Regions from separate parts of the Sphingomonas sp. STIS6.2 genome, predicted to be linked through region 2. Evidence: riboswitches for the same ligand, from Rfam matches in the RefSeq annotation. Region 2 holds a riboswitch; the other holds the start of a gene.
The links. A riboswitch is a leader RNA that binds a small molecule or an ion and turns the genes downstream of it on or off. The one in region 2 is predicted to bind cobalamin.
Positions count from the first base shown of each region.

Region 1: another riboswitch for cobalamin. It lies ahead of cobW (cobalamin biosynthesis protein CobW); the one in region 2 lies ahead of sphst_RS13680 (hypothetical protein).

Region 1 covers NZ_JPDP02000041.1:424,443-433,337, forward strand. Annotated here, with positions in the region: gene sphst_RS08205 (HoxN/HupN/NixA family nickel/cobalt transporter) at 179-1,216, shown strand; cobalamin riboswitch at 1,377-1,593, shown strand; gene cobW (cobalamin biosynthesis protein CobW) at 1,731-2,780, shown strand; gene cobN (cobaltochelatase subunit CobN) at 2,786-6,079, shown strand; gene sphst_RS08220 (cobalamin biosynthesis protein CobG) at 6,076-7,200, shown strand; gene sphst_RS08225 (precorrin-8X methylmutase) at 7,200-7,829, shown strand; gene cobI (precorrin-2 C(20)-methyltransferase) at 7,826-8,605, shown strand; gene cobJ (precorrin-3B C(17)-methyltransferase) at 8,602-8,895, shown strand, end outside.
Region 2 covers NZ_JPDP02000116.1:66-3,729, reverse strand. Annotated here, with positions in the region: gene sphst_RS13680 (hypothetical protein) at 1-1,451, opposite strand, end outside; cobalamin riboswitch at 1,674-1,914, opposite strand; gene sphst_RS13675 (S41 family peptidase) at 2,253-3,590, shown strand.

The sequences.
Region 1 (8,895 bases), on a different contig from region 2:
TCCCGGTCCAGGGGGTGGCCGAGGCACGGTGAACGCCGTCTGAGCGACGACAATGCGGCGGGGGCCGCATCGGCGACGCATGCCGGCCGCTCATGGCGTCCGGTCGGCGCGCGTCCCGGTCGTTCGCGGCAGGCCCCCGTCCTCGTCGGACGCCGGGGATGTGCCAATGACCAAGATCATGACCGGGCGGACCGCCGGTCGTTCGACGCGACACCGGATCGGCTGGATGTTCGCGATGCTGGTGGCGGCCAATATCGCCGCCTGGGGATGGGCGTTCGCGCTGTTCCAGGCGCAGCCGCTGATGCTGGGCACCGCGATGCTCGCCTGGGGGCTGGGGCTGCGCCACGCGGTCGATGCGGATCATATCGCGGCAATCGACAATGTGACGCGCAAGCTGATGCAGGATGGGCAGCGGCCGATCGGGGTCGGCTTCTGGTTCGCGGTCGGCCATTCGGGGATCGTCCTGATCGCCGCGGTCGGAATCGCGCTGACCGCGAGCGCGCTGTCACAGTTCGAGGCGTTCAAGCAGGCGGGCGGGGTGATCGCGACGCTGATATCCGCGCTGTTCCTGTTCACGATCGCGGCGATGAACCTGATCATCCTGCGATCGGTGTGGCGGACCTTTGGCCATGTCCGCGGCGGGGGGCGCTATGTCGAGGAAGACCTCGACCTGCTGCTCGGCAATCGCGGGCTGCTCGCGCGGCTGTTCCGGCCGATGTTCCGGCTGGTCACGCGCAGCTGGCACATGGCGCCGCTCGGGTTCATGTTCGGGCTGGGGTTCGACACTGCCACCGAAGTCGCGATCCTCGGCCTGTCGGCGAGCCAGGCGGCGGACGGGCTGTCGATCGGCACGGTGCTGGTGCTGCCGGTGCTGTTCGCGACGGGCATGGCGCTGGTCGACAGTGCCGACGGGGTGGTGATGCTCGGCGCCTATGAATGGGCGTTCGTGAAGCCGATCCGCAAGCTCTATTACAACATCACGATCACGCTGATCTCGGCGATCGTCGCGATCGCGATCGGCGGGATCGAGACGCTCGCGCTGCTGGCGTCGAAGCTGGGGCTGAGCGGGGGCGTGTGGGACGTCGCTTCGGCGCTGGGCGAAAATTTCAACGGGCTGGGCTTTGCGATCATCGCGCTGTTCGTGGCGTGCTGGGTGCTGAGTTTCGCGATCTACCGGTGGAAGCGGTTCGACGAGATCGAGGTGGTGCGGGGCTAACAAACAGCGTCGTCATCCTGCGCTCGACCCGGCACCCAGAGCCAGGCACCGCATTTTGTTTGGCTCTGGGTCCTGACTTTCGTCGGGATGACGGAGGTCAGGTGCATTGGCACAACCGCCAAACTCCTCTAAACCCAACCCCGAGGTTTGGTTCTACCGAACCTCAACAGATCGCGCCGGTGCCCTTCGGGGCTTGAATGGGAATGCGGTGCGGGAGGTTTGCCTCCCAATGCCGCGGCTGTCCCTGCAACTGTAAGCGGTGAGCGAGACGCACAGGCCCCCGATGCGGGGGCAGCCACTGGGTCACGGGACCTGGGAAGGCGTGCATCGAGCTTCGACCCGCGAGCCAGGAGACCTGCCAGCGTCATGGTCGCTCTTGCCTTGATCCAGGGGATGGTCGCGGCACGGTACTCCGTCTGAGCGACGAACGCGTGCGGCCGTCAGGTCGTGCGCGCGTGTGGCTGCGGGCGTGCGTCCGTCCGTGGCTGTCGTTCCGACGCCCGGAGAGTATCGCATGACCGACCCCCAGCCGACCCTGGCCAAGATTCCCGTTACCATCGTCACCGGATTCCTCGGCGCGGGCAAGACCACGCTGATCAGTCATCTGATCCGCAATGCCGGCGGCCGGCGGCTCGCGGTGATCGTCAACGAATTCGGCACGCTTGGTATCGACGGCGACATCTTGAAGGGGTGCGCGATCCCCGATTGCCCGGCCGAGAATGTCGTCGAGCTCGCCAATGGCTGCATCTGCTGCACCGTCGCGGACGATTTCATCCCGACCGTCGAGACGTTGCTCGCGCTCGACCCGCGGCCCGACCATATCCTGATCGAGACGTCGGGGCTCGCTTTGCCCAAGCCGTTGCTCAAGGCGTTCGACTGGCCCGCGATCCGGTCGCGGATCACGGTCGACGGGGTGATCGCGCTGGCCGATGCGGAAGCGGTCGCCGCGGGACGGTTCGCGCCCGACCTCGCCGCGATCGAGGCGCAGCGCCGCGCCGATCCGAGCGTCGATCACGAGACGCCGCTCGCCGAGGTGTTCGAGGACCAGCTCGCCTGTGCGGATCTGGTGCTGCTGACCAAGGCGGATCTGGCGGGCGAGGCGGGGGTGGCTGCGGCGCGCGCGGTGATCGCGACGGAGTCCCCGCGTGCGTTGCCGGTGATCGCGCTGACCGACGGGGTGATCGATCCGCGTGTCGTGCTGGGGCTGAACGCGGCGGCGGAGGACGACATCGCGGCGCGGCCGTCGCATCATGATGGCGCGGACGACCACGAGCATGACGATTTCGACAGCATGATCGTCGACCTCGGCGAGATCGCGGACCCGGCGGCGCTCGCCGCGCGGATCGAGACCCTCGCGCGCGACGCCGACATCCTGCGCGTGAAGGGCTATGCCGCGGTGACGGGCAAGCCGATGCGGCTGCTGGTGCAGGCGGTCGGTGCGCGGGTGCGGACGCAATATGACCGGCCGTGGCGCGGCGACGAGGCGCGACAGACGCGGCTGGTGGTGATCGCCGAGCATGACCGGATCGACCCTGCAAGGATCCGGGCCGCGCTTCAGGGCTGACGGCGATGCACGTCGTCTTCCGCGAAAGCCACGGGCTGGAGGAGAGTGCGGTCCCGCAGGACCTCGCGCAGAGCCCGGCGGATCTTGTCGTCCTGTCCTTTTCGGACGGGGATCTCGGCGCGTTCGCGGCCGGGTGGCGGCGTGCGGCGGCGAACGGGAGCCCGCTGCCGTCGCTCCGGCTCGCCAACCTGTCCGCGCTCGCGCATCCGCTGTCGGTCGATACCTATGTCGAGCGAACGCTAGCGGGGGGTGAAGGGGCGAAGGGGATCGTGATCCGGCTGATCGGCGGGCGGTCCTACTGGTCCTATGGGTTACAGCAGGTCGAGGCGCTGGCGCGGGCGCGGGGGATCGCGCTGGCGGTGCTGCCCGCGGACGGGCGCAGCGATGCGCGGCTCGATGCGGCGTCGACGGTGCCGGTGTCGACGCTGCGCCGGCTCGCCGCGCTGTGCGACGATGGCGGCGCGGTCGCGGCGCAGGCGGCGCTGGCGCAGATGGCGCTGGCGGCGGGGCTCTATGCCGGGCCGGTCGCGGGGGTGAAGACGGTTCCCGAGGTCGGTGGCTGGCAGCCGCGCGACGGGGTGACGTGCCCGGCGGCGTTCGCGATGACCGCGACGCGGCCGCGAATCCTGCTGATCTTCTACCGCTCCTATCTGACCGCCGCCGATCTCGACCCGATCGAGGCGCTGCATGCCGGGCTGAGCGGGGCGGGGTTCGACGTCGTCGGGCTGTTCGCGCCGTCGCTGAAGGCGCCGGGCGCGGCGGGGTGGCTCAAGCGCTGGGTCGTTGCGCTGCGTCCGGCGGCGATCGTGAATGCCACCGCGTTTTCCGGCCGCGGCGCCGATGACAGCTCGCCGCTCGACGAAGCGGGGGTGCCGGTGTTCCAGGTCGCGCTGGCGACGTCGGACCGCGCCGCCTGGGCGGGGTCGACGCGCGGGTTGTCCCCCGCCGACCTGGCGATGCACGTCGTCCTGCCCGAAGTCGACGGACGCCTGTTCGCGGGCGTCGCAAGCTTCAAGGAGGACGGCGTCCGCGACGACGCTCTCGGCTATGCGCGCCGCGAGCACCGGGCCGACCCCGAGCGGATCGCGGCGATCGTCGCGCGCGTCATCGCGTGGGTGCGGCTGGCGACGCGACCGGTCGCTGAGCAGCGGCCCGCGGTTGTGCTGTCGACCTATCCGGGCAAGGATTATCAGATGGCGCATGCGGTCGGGCTCGACGCGCTGGCGTCCGCGGACGCGATCGTCGAGGATCTGGCGGCGGCGGGCTATGCGACCGGCGGCGCGGCGCCGCAAGCGCTGGCCGAGGCGCTGGAGACGGGGCGGATCGCGTGGCCGGTCGCGGCGTATCGCGCGGCGCTTGGAGCGTTGCCGGCCGTGTTGCGCGATGCGCTCGAGGAAAGCTGGGGCGCGCCCGAGGACGATCCGGCCTGTATCGACGGCGCGTTCGAGTTCGCGGCCGTCGAGCGGGGGGGCGTGGTGATCGCGCTCCAGCCCGAACGCGGGCGCAGCGCGGCGCGGGTCGGCGAGTATCACGACCTCTCGCGCTGTCCCCGTCATGCCTATGTCGCCTTCTATCTGTGGCTGCACGCGCGCAGGACCGATGCGCTGATCCATGTCGGCGCGCACGGGACGCTCGAATGGTTGCCGGGCAAGGCGGTCGCGCTGTCGGGGGAATGCTGGCCCGAGGCGCTGACCGGGGCGATGCCGGTGCTCTATCCGTTCATCGTCAACGATCCGGGCGAGGCGGCACAGGCACGGCGGCGGATCGGCGCGGTGACGATCGGCCATGTCCCGCCGCCGGCCGCGACGACGCGCAGCGGTGCGGGGCTGGGGCGGCTCGAATCGTTGCTCGACGAATTTTCGACCGCCGACGGGCTCGACCCCGCGCGTCGCGACCGGCTGCAGCGCGACATCGCCGACGAGGCGCGCGCGACCGGGCTGGCGGCGACGCTGCGGCTCGACGAGGAGGCGAGCCAGGCGGAGGCGATCACGCGGATCGACACGTTCGTGTGCGACGTGAAGGAGAGCCAGTTCGGCGACGGTCTGCACGTCTATGGGCGTGGTGACCAGGGCGAGGCCGAGCGCGACGGGCTGCTGAGCGCGTTGCGGGGCAGGCGGATCGCGGCGGGGCCGTCGGGGTCGCCGTGGCGCGGACGCAGCGACGTCCTGCCGACCGGGCGCAACCTGTATGCGACCGACGCGCGCGGCGTGCCGTCGCGCGCGGCGCATGCGCAGGGCGTGCGGCTGGCCGACGAGCTGGTCCGCCGGCATCTGCAGGACGAGGGCGACTATCCGCGCGCGCTGGTCGTCGACCTCTGGGCGTCGGCGACGATGCGGACCGCAGGCGAGGAGTTTGCGATGGCGCTCCACCTGCTGGGTACGGAGCCGGTCTGGGATCACGCGTCGGACCGCGTCACGGGGGTCGAGATCCTGCCGCTGGCAAGGCTCGACCGGCCGCGGATCGACGTGACGCTGCGCGTGTCGGGGCTGTTCCGCGATGCGTTTCCCGCGCTCGGCCAGATGTTCGGGCAGGCGGTGCGCGCGCTGGCGCTGCGCGACGAGCCCGGCGACTGGAACCCGTTCGTCGGCACTGCCGTCGGTGCGCGCGTCTATGGGCCCGAGCCGGGTCGCTACGGGCTCGGGCTCGGCGATGCGGGCGAGGCCTATGGCGAGGCGGCGCGGGCGGCGGCGGGGGCGGCATGGCTGGCGGCGTCGTGCCACGCGCTCGACGGGGCGGGCGATGACAATGCGACGCGGTTCGATCCGGCGGGGATCCGCGACCGGGTCGCCGCCGCCGACGCGTTCGTCCATGTCCAGGACCTGCCCGAAACCGACCTGTTGCTCGCCGCGGATTATGCCGCGCACGAGGCGGGGTTCGCGGCGGCGCAGGCGGGTGCCGGGGGTAAGGCCGCGGCGCTGTATCATCTGGACGCGCGGGACCCGGAACGGCCGCGTGCGCGGCCGCTGGACGAGGAGATTGCGCGGGTCGTTCATGCGCGGGCGGCGAACCCGGCCTGGGTCGAGGGGATGATGCGGCACGGGTTTCGCGGGGGCGCGGAGATCGCCGCGACGCTCGACCATATGGCGATGTTCGCGCAGCTGGCGCGGGTGGTGTCGCCCGAGCTTATCGATCTCTACTATGATGCGACGCTGGGGCGCGACGCGGTGCGCGCGTTTCTGGAGAGCGCAAACCCCGCGGCGCTGGCGGCGATGACCGCGCGGTTCGCGGCGCTGCATGCGGCCGGGCTGTGGCCGACGCGGCGCAATTCGATCCTCGCGCAGCTCGACCTGCCGGCATGAGCGCGTTCGTCGTCAAGGGATGGTGCCCCGATGCGTGGCGGCCGATGGCGGCGGGCGACGGGTTGCTGGTGCGGATCCGCCCGCCGCTCGGCCGGCTGACGCGCGCGCAGACACTCGCGCTGTGCGATGCGGCGATGGCGTGGGGAAATGGCGAGATCGACGTGACCAGCCGTGCCAATCTGCAGATCCGCGGCGTGACCGAGGCGGGCTGGCGGGAGCTGGTCGAGGCGTTGCTGGCGGTCGGCCTGATCGACCCCGATCCGGAGCGCGAGGCGCGCGGTGTGATTCTGGTCGCGCCCGACTGGCGGGACGGGGACGACACGCAGCATATCGCCACCGCGTTGCGCGAGCGATTGGCTGACCTGCCGGTGCTGCCCGGCAAGGTCGGCTTTGCGATCGATGCCGGCGCTGCACCGGTGCTGACCCGCGCGCCCGCCGATTTCCGGGTCGAGCGCGCGGTGGACGGCAGGTTGCTGGTGCGCGGCGAGGGGCGTGCGGCGGGGGTGGACGTGACGCGCGACACCGCCGTCGACGCGCTGGTCGCGCTGGCGCGGTGGTTCGTCGACAGCGGAGGTGCGGCGGCGGGGCGGATGGCGCGCCATGCGGCGGCCGTGCCGGGGGCCGCGACCTTGGTTCCCGCGCCCACCGCGCCACCGCCCGAAGCCGGGGCGCATCCGCTGGGCGCGGCGGTCGCGCTCGGCTTCGGGCGGATCGCGGCAGTCGAGTTGCGCGACCGGATCGCCGCAGACCCGGTCACGGCAATCCGCGTGACGCCGTGGCGGATGCTGATCCTCGAAGGCGGGGTGGCGGATGGCGCGCGCGACCGCAGCACCGTGCGCGCCGGGGTCGACGCCTGTGTCGGCGCGCCCGCCTGTCCGCAGGCGAGCGTCGCGACGCGCGACCTCGCGCGGCGGCTCGCTCCGTTGGTTGCTGGCAGTCTGCACGTGTCGGGATGCGCCAAGGGCTGCGCGCGGGCGCGGCCTGCGGACGTGACGCTCACCGGGCGCGCCGGGCGGTTCGATCTTGCCCTGCACGCGCGGGCGGGCGCGCCGCCGCTGCTCGGCGCGCTCGAACCCGCTCAGATTATCGCCCATTTCTCCCAGCCGTCCGGAGCCGCCTGATGCCCTATGCCTATGAGACTGACGGGGCCGCGATCTATCGCCAGTCGTTCGCGATGATCCGCGCCGAGGCGGATCTGGCGCGCTTCGATGCCGAGGAGGAGCCGGTCGCGGTGCGGATGATCCACGCTGCGGGGCTGGTCGCGCTGGCCAAGGATATTCGCTTTTCGCCTGGGTTCGCGCGTGCTGCGCGCGCGGCGTTACGGGCGGGCGCGCCGATCCTGTGCGATGCGCGGATGGTGACCGAGGGGATCACACGCGCGCGCCTGCCGGCGGACAATGCGGTGATCTGTACGCTGCACACGCCCGAGACGGTCGCGCTGGCGAAAGGGATGGCGACGACGCGCTCGGCCGCCGCGCTGGAATTCTGGCGGCCGTATCTGGCGGGCGCGGTGGTGGCGATCGGCAATGCGCCGACCGCGCTGTTCCACCTGCTCAATATGCTTGAGGATCCCGATTGTCCGCGGCCCGCGGCGATCATCGGCTGTCCGGTGGGTTTCGTCGGTGCGGTCGAATCGAAGGATGCATTATGGGCGGCGCAGCCGGTGCCGTGCGTGATCGTCGAGGGGCGGCTGGGCGGCAGCGCGATCACCGTCGCGGCGATCAACGCGCTGGCGAGCGCGGCGGAATGATCGGGGTGGTGGAGCCCGTGCCGACTTTGGTGCCGCCGCCGGGGCAGGCGGTCGTGACGGGCACGATCCACGGCGTCGGGTTGGGGCCGGGCGCGTGCGACTTGATGAGCGTGCGCGCGGACCGTCTGGTGCGCGGCGCGCGGCATATCGCCTATTTCCGCAAGGCGGGACGCCCGGGACAGGCGCGGCGGATCGTCGAGGGGATGCTGCGCGACGACGTGATCGAATATCCGATGGAATATCCCGTCACCACCGAGATTGCATTGTCCGATCCGCGCTACAACGACCGGCTGTCGGGCTTTTACGCGGGGTGCATCGATCACCTCGCGGCTTTGGCGCTGGGCGGCGAGGACGTGGTGGTGCTGTGCGAGGGAGACCCGTTCTTCTACGGATCGTTCATGCACCTCTATACGCGGTTGCAGGGGGTCGCGCCGGTTGCGGTCGTCCCCGGCATCACCGGCATGTCGGGCGCCTGGACCGCGAGCGGCGCGCCGATCACCTGGGGCGACGACGTGCTGACGGTGGTGATGGGGACGCTGCCCGAGGCGGATCTGGTGCGGCGGATCCGCGACACCGATGCGCTGGTGGTGATGAAGATCGGCCGGCACCTCGCCAAGCTGCGCCGCGCGGTCGCCGCGGCGGGGCGCGAGGAGGCGGCGTGGCTGGTCGAATATGCGGCGATGGCGGAGCAGCGCGTCACGCGGCTGTGCGAGGCGGATGCGGTCACGCCCTATTTCGCGATCCTGCTGATCCACGGGCAGGGGCGGCGGCCATGACCCTGAGCGCAGGGATTGGCTGGCTGGCGATCGCTGGGCTGGGGCCGGGGGATGCTGCGCTGGTGACGCCCGAGGTCAGCGCGGCGCTGGCCGCGGCAACCGACGTGATCGGCTATATCCCCTATGTCGCGAGGGTTCCGGCGCGCGACGGCCTGACACTGCATGCGAGCGACAACCGGGTCGAGATCGACCGCGCGCGCCATGCGCTCGAACTGGCCGCGAGGGGCGCGCGCGTCGTCGTCGTGTCGTCGGGGGATCCCGGCGTGTTCGCGATGGCGGCCGCGGTGTTC
Region 2 (3,664 bases):
AGCCGTTTCCATCCCAGCCAGATGCCGCTTATCGACGTCACCCCGCCTGCGATCGAGAACAGCCAGAGCAGCATATCCCGGGCCGGCCGGTACATGGTGAGCACGCCGAGATCCCATTTATGGAGGAGGTCGAATGCCCAACGGTATGCCCGTTGCCGCTTATCGACGGTCTTCAGAATCTCTCCGGTGGCGGGATCGATATAAAACCACGTCTGTGGCGGATCAGCGAAACGCAGCCGGAGCACCGGCAGCTGTGGCAGGGTTGCGACCGCATACCAATACGCATCAGGCGTCGTCAGGCGGTCGATCGCGATCAACCGCGTGCAGCCTGCCAGACGACGGACTCCAGCCATCAGGGCGTGCGTGGTCGGGCTCGACGGGGTAAGCATGACCGCATCCAGAGCGGATCGCCGGCCGTCACGATAGGCGAGCAGCACAAGCGGCGTTCCGGCATTATCAATAAGTTGCGCGATCACTGCACCGGAACCTACGGCGCGTAGTCGGTCGAGCGATACTACCGGCATCTGATCGGATGCCTGATAGACGCGCATCGCGGCCTTGACCGGTTTTGTCCCACCAAACAGATGGCCGGGGTCGACCGACAGCCACCCGCTGAAGATCCAGGCGATCAGGAAGACACCACCAACCATCCCTGCGATATGATGCCAGAGCATCCAGCCGTTATAGGGCGTCATCCGTCCGCCCCTGAAGCGGCGTGCGCCGATGCGCGTCCGCAAGATGCCGATCCACATGCCCGCTACCGCGGCAGCGATACAGGGGCCTGACACCCACAGCACGACCTGACGCCAGGCCGATTGATCCTGTCGCAGCACCGTCGGATAAAGCCAGTGCGGCACCGAACCAAGCCAGTTCCAGAACCTCTCGCGGCGGGTTGTTACCTGCACGACGGCGCCCGTACTCGAGGAGACATAGGCCTCCGTGCCGGACGCGTCGGCGAGCGCGACCTTCCAGACCGGTCGATGCCGGTCAAAGCCACCCGCAACCGTCCACTGATCGCGTGCCAGATGATCAACGCGCTCTACAGTTGCATGTGCAAAGCGACCGGCGACCCGAGCGGCATACAGCGCGTCAACCAGCGGCAGAACTGACCCCCGATGGGCTGCGACCGTCACATGCGATCCATCCCACTGTGCGACGCGCCAGACAGGCGTGCCGTCGCGCATTTCGAGCATAAGCTCCTGCGGTAGATATCCACCCTCAAGCGGTGGCGGTACGTCCACCGCTGCCCAGTCGATAGCCTCGCTCCCGGTCAGCTTCTCAGCTGAAGAGAGGGAGGGATAGGGCACGTAGAGCATCACCAACCCGGACAGGAACCACATCGCGAAGAACAGGCAGCTGGCAATGCCGACCCAGCGATGAACAAGGTAAAGCCAGCGCCGGGCAGTCTTGCCAATTGCGCGCCCGCTCACGGCGTCAAAGACGGACGTCAAGCGAGCCGTGGACCGAACCGCCACGCAAGCGAGGCGAGACAATAGGAACGGCATTACGGTAATCCCCCGGGCGTCTGGCGAACCCGGCAGGGACCTCCCGCGAACGGCCGACATCCGCGCCAGCCGGACGCGATTGCGACCGGCACGCATGCCCGTGCGGTCCCCACCGCACACGTCGTCGCTCGACGGAGTACCGTGCCGCGGCCACCCCCTGGGCCAGGCAAGAGCGACCAGACGCCGGCAGGTCTCCTGGCTCACGGGTCATCACACGATGCACGGCCTTCCCAGGCCCTCATGACGAAACGTCTGGCCCAGTGGCTGCTCCTTCCGGTTCAGGAAGAAGCGAAATGCATCGCGCTCGCCGCTTACAGTTGCAGGGACAGCCTCGGCTTCAGGTGGCGAACCACCCTCACCGCGTTCCCTATTAAGCCCCTTTCGGGGCACCGACGCGATCATGCCGCCCTGCTCGGATCGAACAGGTCAGCGGCGCCGGTCTATCTTGACGAAGACCATCCGGCAATCGGTCGGAGCGGCCATCACAGAGGTCAAAAGGCAAGTCGGTGCCCCTTAACGAAAGGCGGTAACTGGGAAGGAGCGAATACGTCGCTAATGTCCGGCTATGCGTCTGGCCGGAAGCCGTAGGGCAGGGCGTGTCCGCCCAGTTGTAGCCGTTCGAATGCTCATCGGCCTTGCCTGGTAGGCGACGTTCCGACAGGCTGTCGAATTGAGGGTTTGGTACTGACTAGCCGCCTGGACTGGTCAGACGTACGCCGGCCCAAACTGTATTAAGGGGGGCTGCTGATGTGCCGTCGACGCAATGTGATATTGTGGGCGCTTTCGCTGGTTCTTCCCTTGGCGCTGCCCGCTGCAGCACAGGGGCCGACCCATGCTCTGGCTCCTGCTCTCGACGCCGGCGGACGTCGCGCGATTGTGGAAGAGTTCGCTCGCGCGATGCGCGACCATTACATATTCACTGAGCGGGCCGAGCAAGTGGCGAAGAGGACGACCGACGCGTTTGCTTCAGGCAAGTACGACGATGCCAGAACGGCGGGAGAACTCGCGGCCCGGTTGTCCGCTGATGCGTCCATCGTGACCCACGACAAGCACCTTAGCGTGTTCTCGATGCAGGAGCCGCGACCGCCGCGAGGCGACGGTCCACCGGCTGAGATGCCCGCCGCGGACGCCGGAGTGACTCGCGCCGACATCCTAGCGGGCGGTGTTGGATATATTGAAGTGATTGGCTTTCCACCAATCAGCTTCTCCAAAAGGGCGGTTGACAAGGCCATGACCTCCCTCTCAGGCAGTCGTGCTCTGATCATCGATGTCCGCCGTAACGGCGGCGGAGACCCGGGGGCCGTTTCATACCTCGTCAGCTTCCTGGTTCCGCCAGGCCGGGCGATCAATGACATCGTCTCACGCGTGGCAAAGACGACTGAGACAACGCGAGAAAGCTACCGATCCGTTCGCACACCGGTGTCCTTCTTCGACATCCCTGTCTACGTTCTCACCAGCAAAATGACCTTCTCTGGCGGTGAGGAGTTCGCCTACGACATCCAAGCGCTCAAGCGAGGAACGTTGATCGGGGAGACAACAGGGGGCGGGGCCAATCCTGTCGGTCCGGTCGATATCGGTCACGGTGTTATCGCCATGATTCCCTCTGGCAGAGCGGAAAATCCGGTCACGAAGACCAATTGGGAAGGCGTTGGTGTTCGGCCAGATGTGTCCGTTAATGCGGAGAACGCACTTTCTGCGGCGCTGGCGAAGGCAGGGTCAAAGCCAGTCGCCGATATCGCGGCGGCGTCTACAAAAAGGGTTTTTAGCCCGCGAACAGCCCAGCTGGCTGGATCAGACGCAGCAATCCGCAGGCTTATCGGCGCGATTGCAAGCGGAACTACGATCCAAGACCTTGTGACCCCCCAGCTCGCTTCCGAGATCCAGCCGCAGATCACTCAGAATCGGACTGAACTCGCTAGTCTCGGCCGATTACTCTCGGTAGACTTCTGGCGTCCTACCGCGTTTGGTGGCGATGAGTTCAAGCTCACGTTCGCCAATGGACGGCGCAAAACGATAGTGTCGCTAGATGATCAAGGGAAGATTGCGGGCATGCTCCCATTAGCTCCGTTAAGTCCGGCTGAGTAAGCGCCAGCCCGTCGAACGGCTTAAACTCATTTGCATGAGCAGGGTTTCTGGCAATTCGAGCGTTTCGCCGGTCG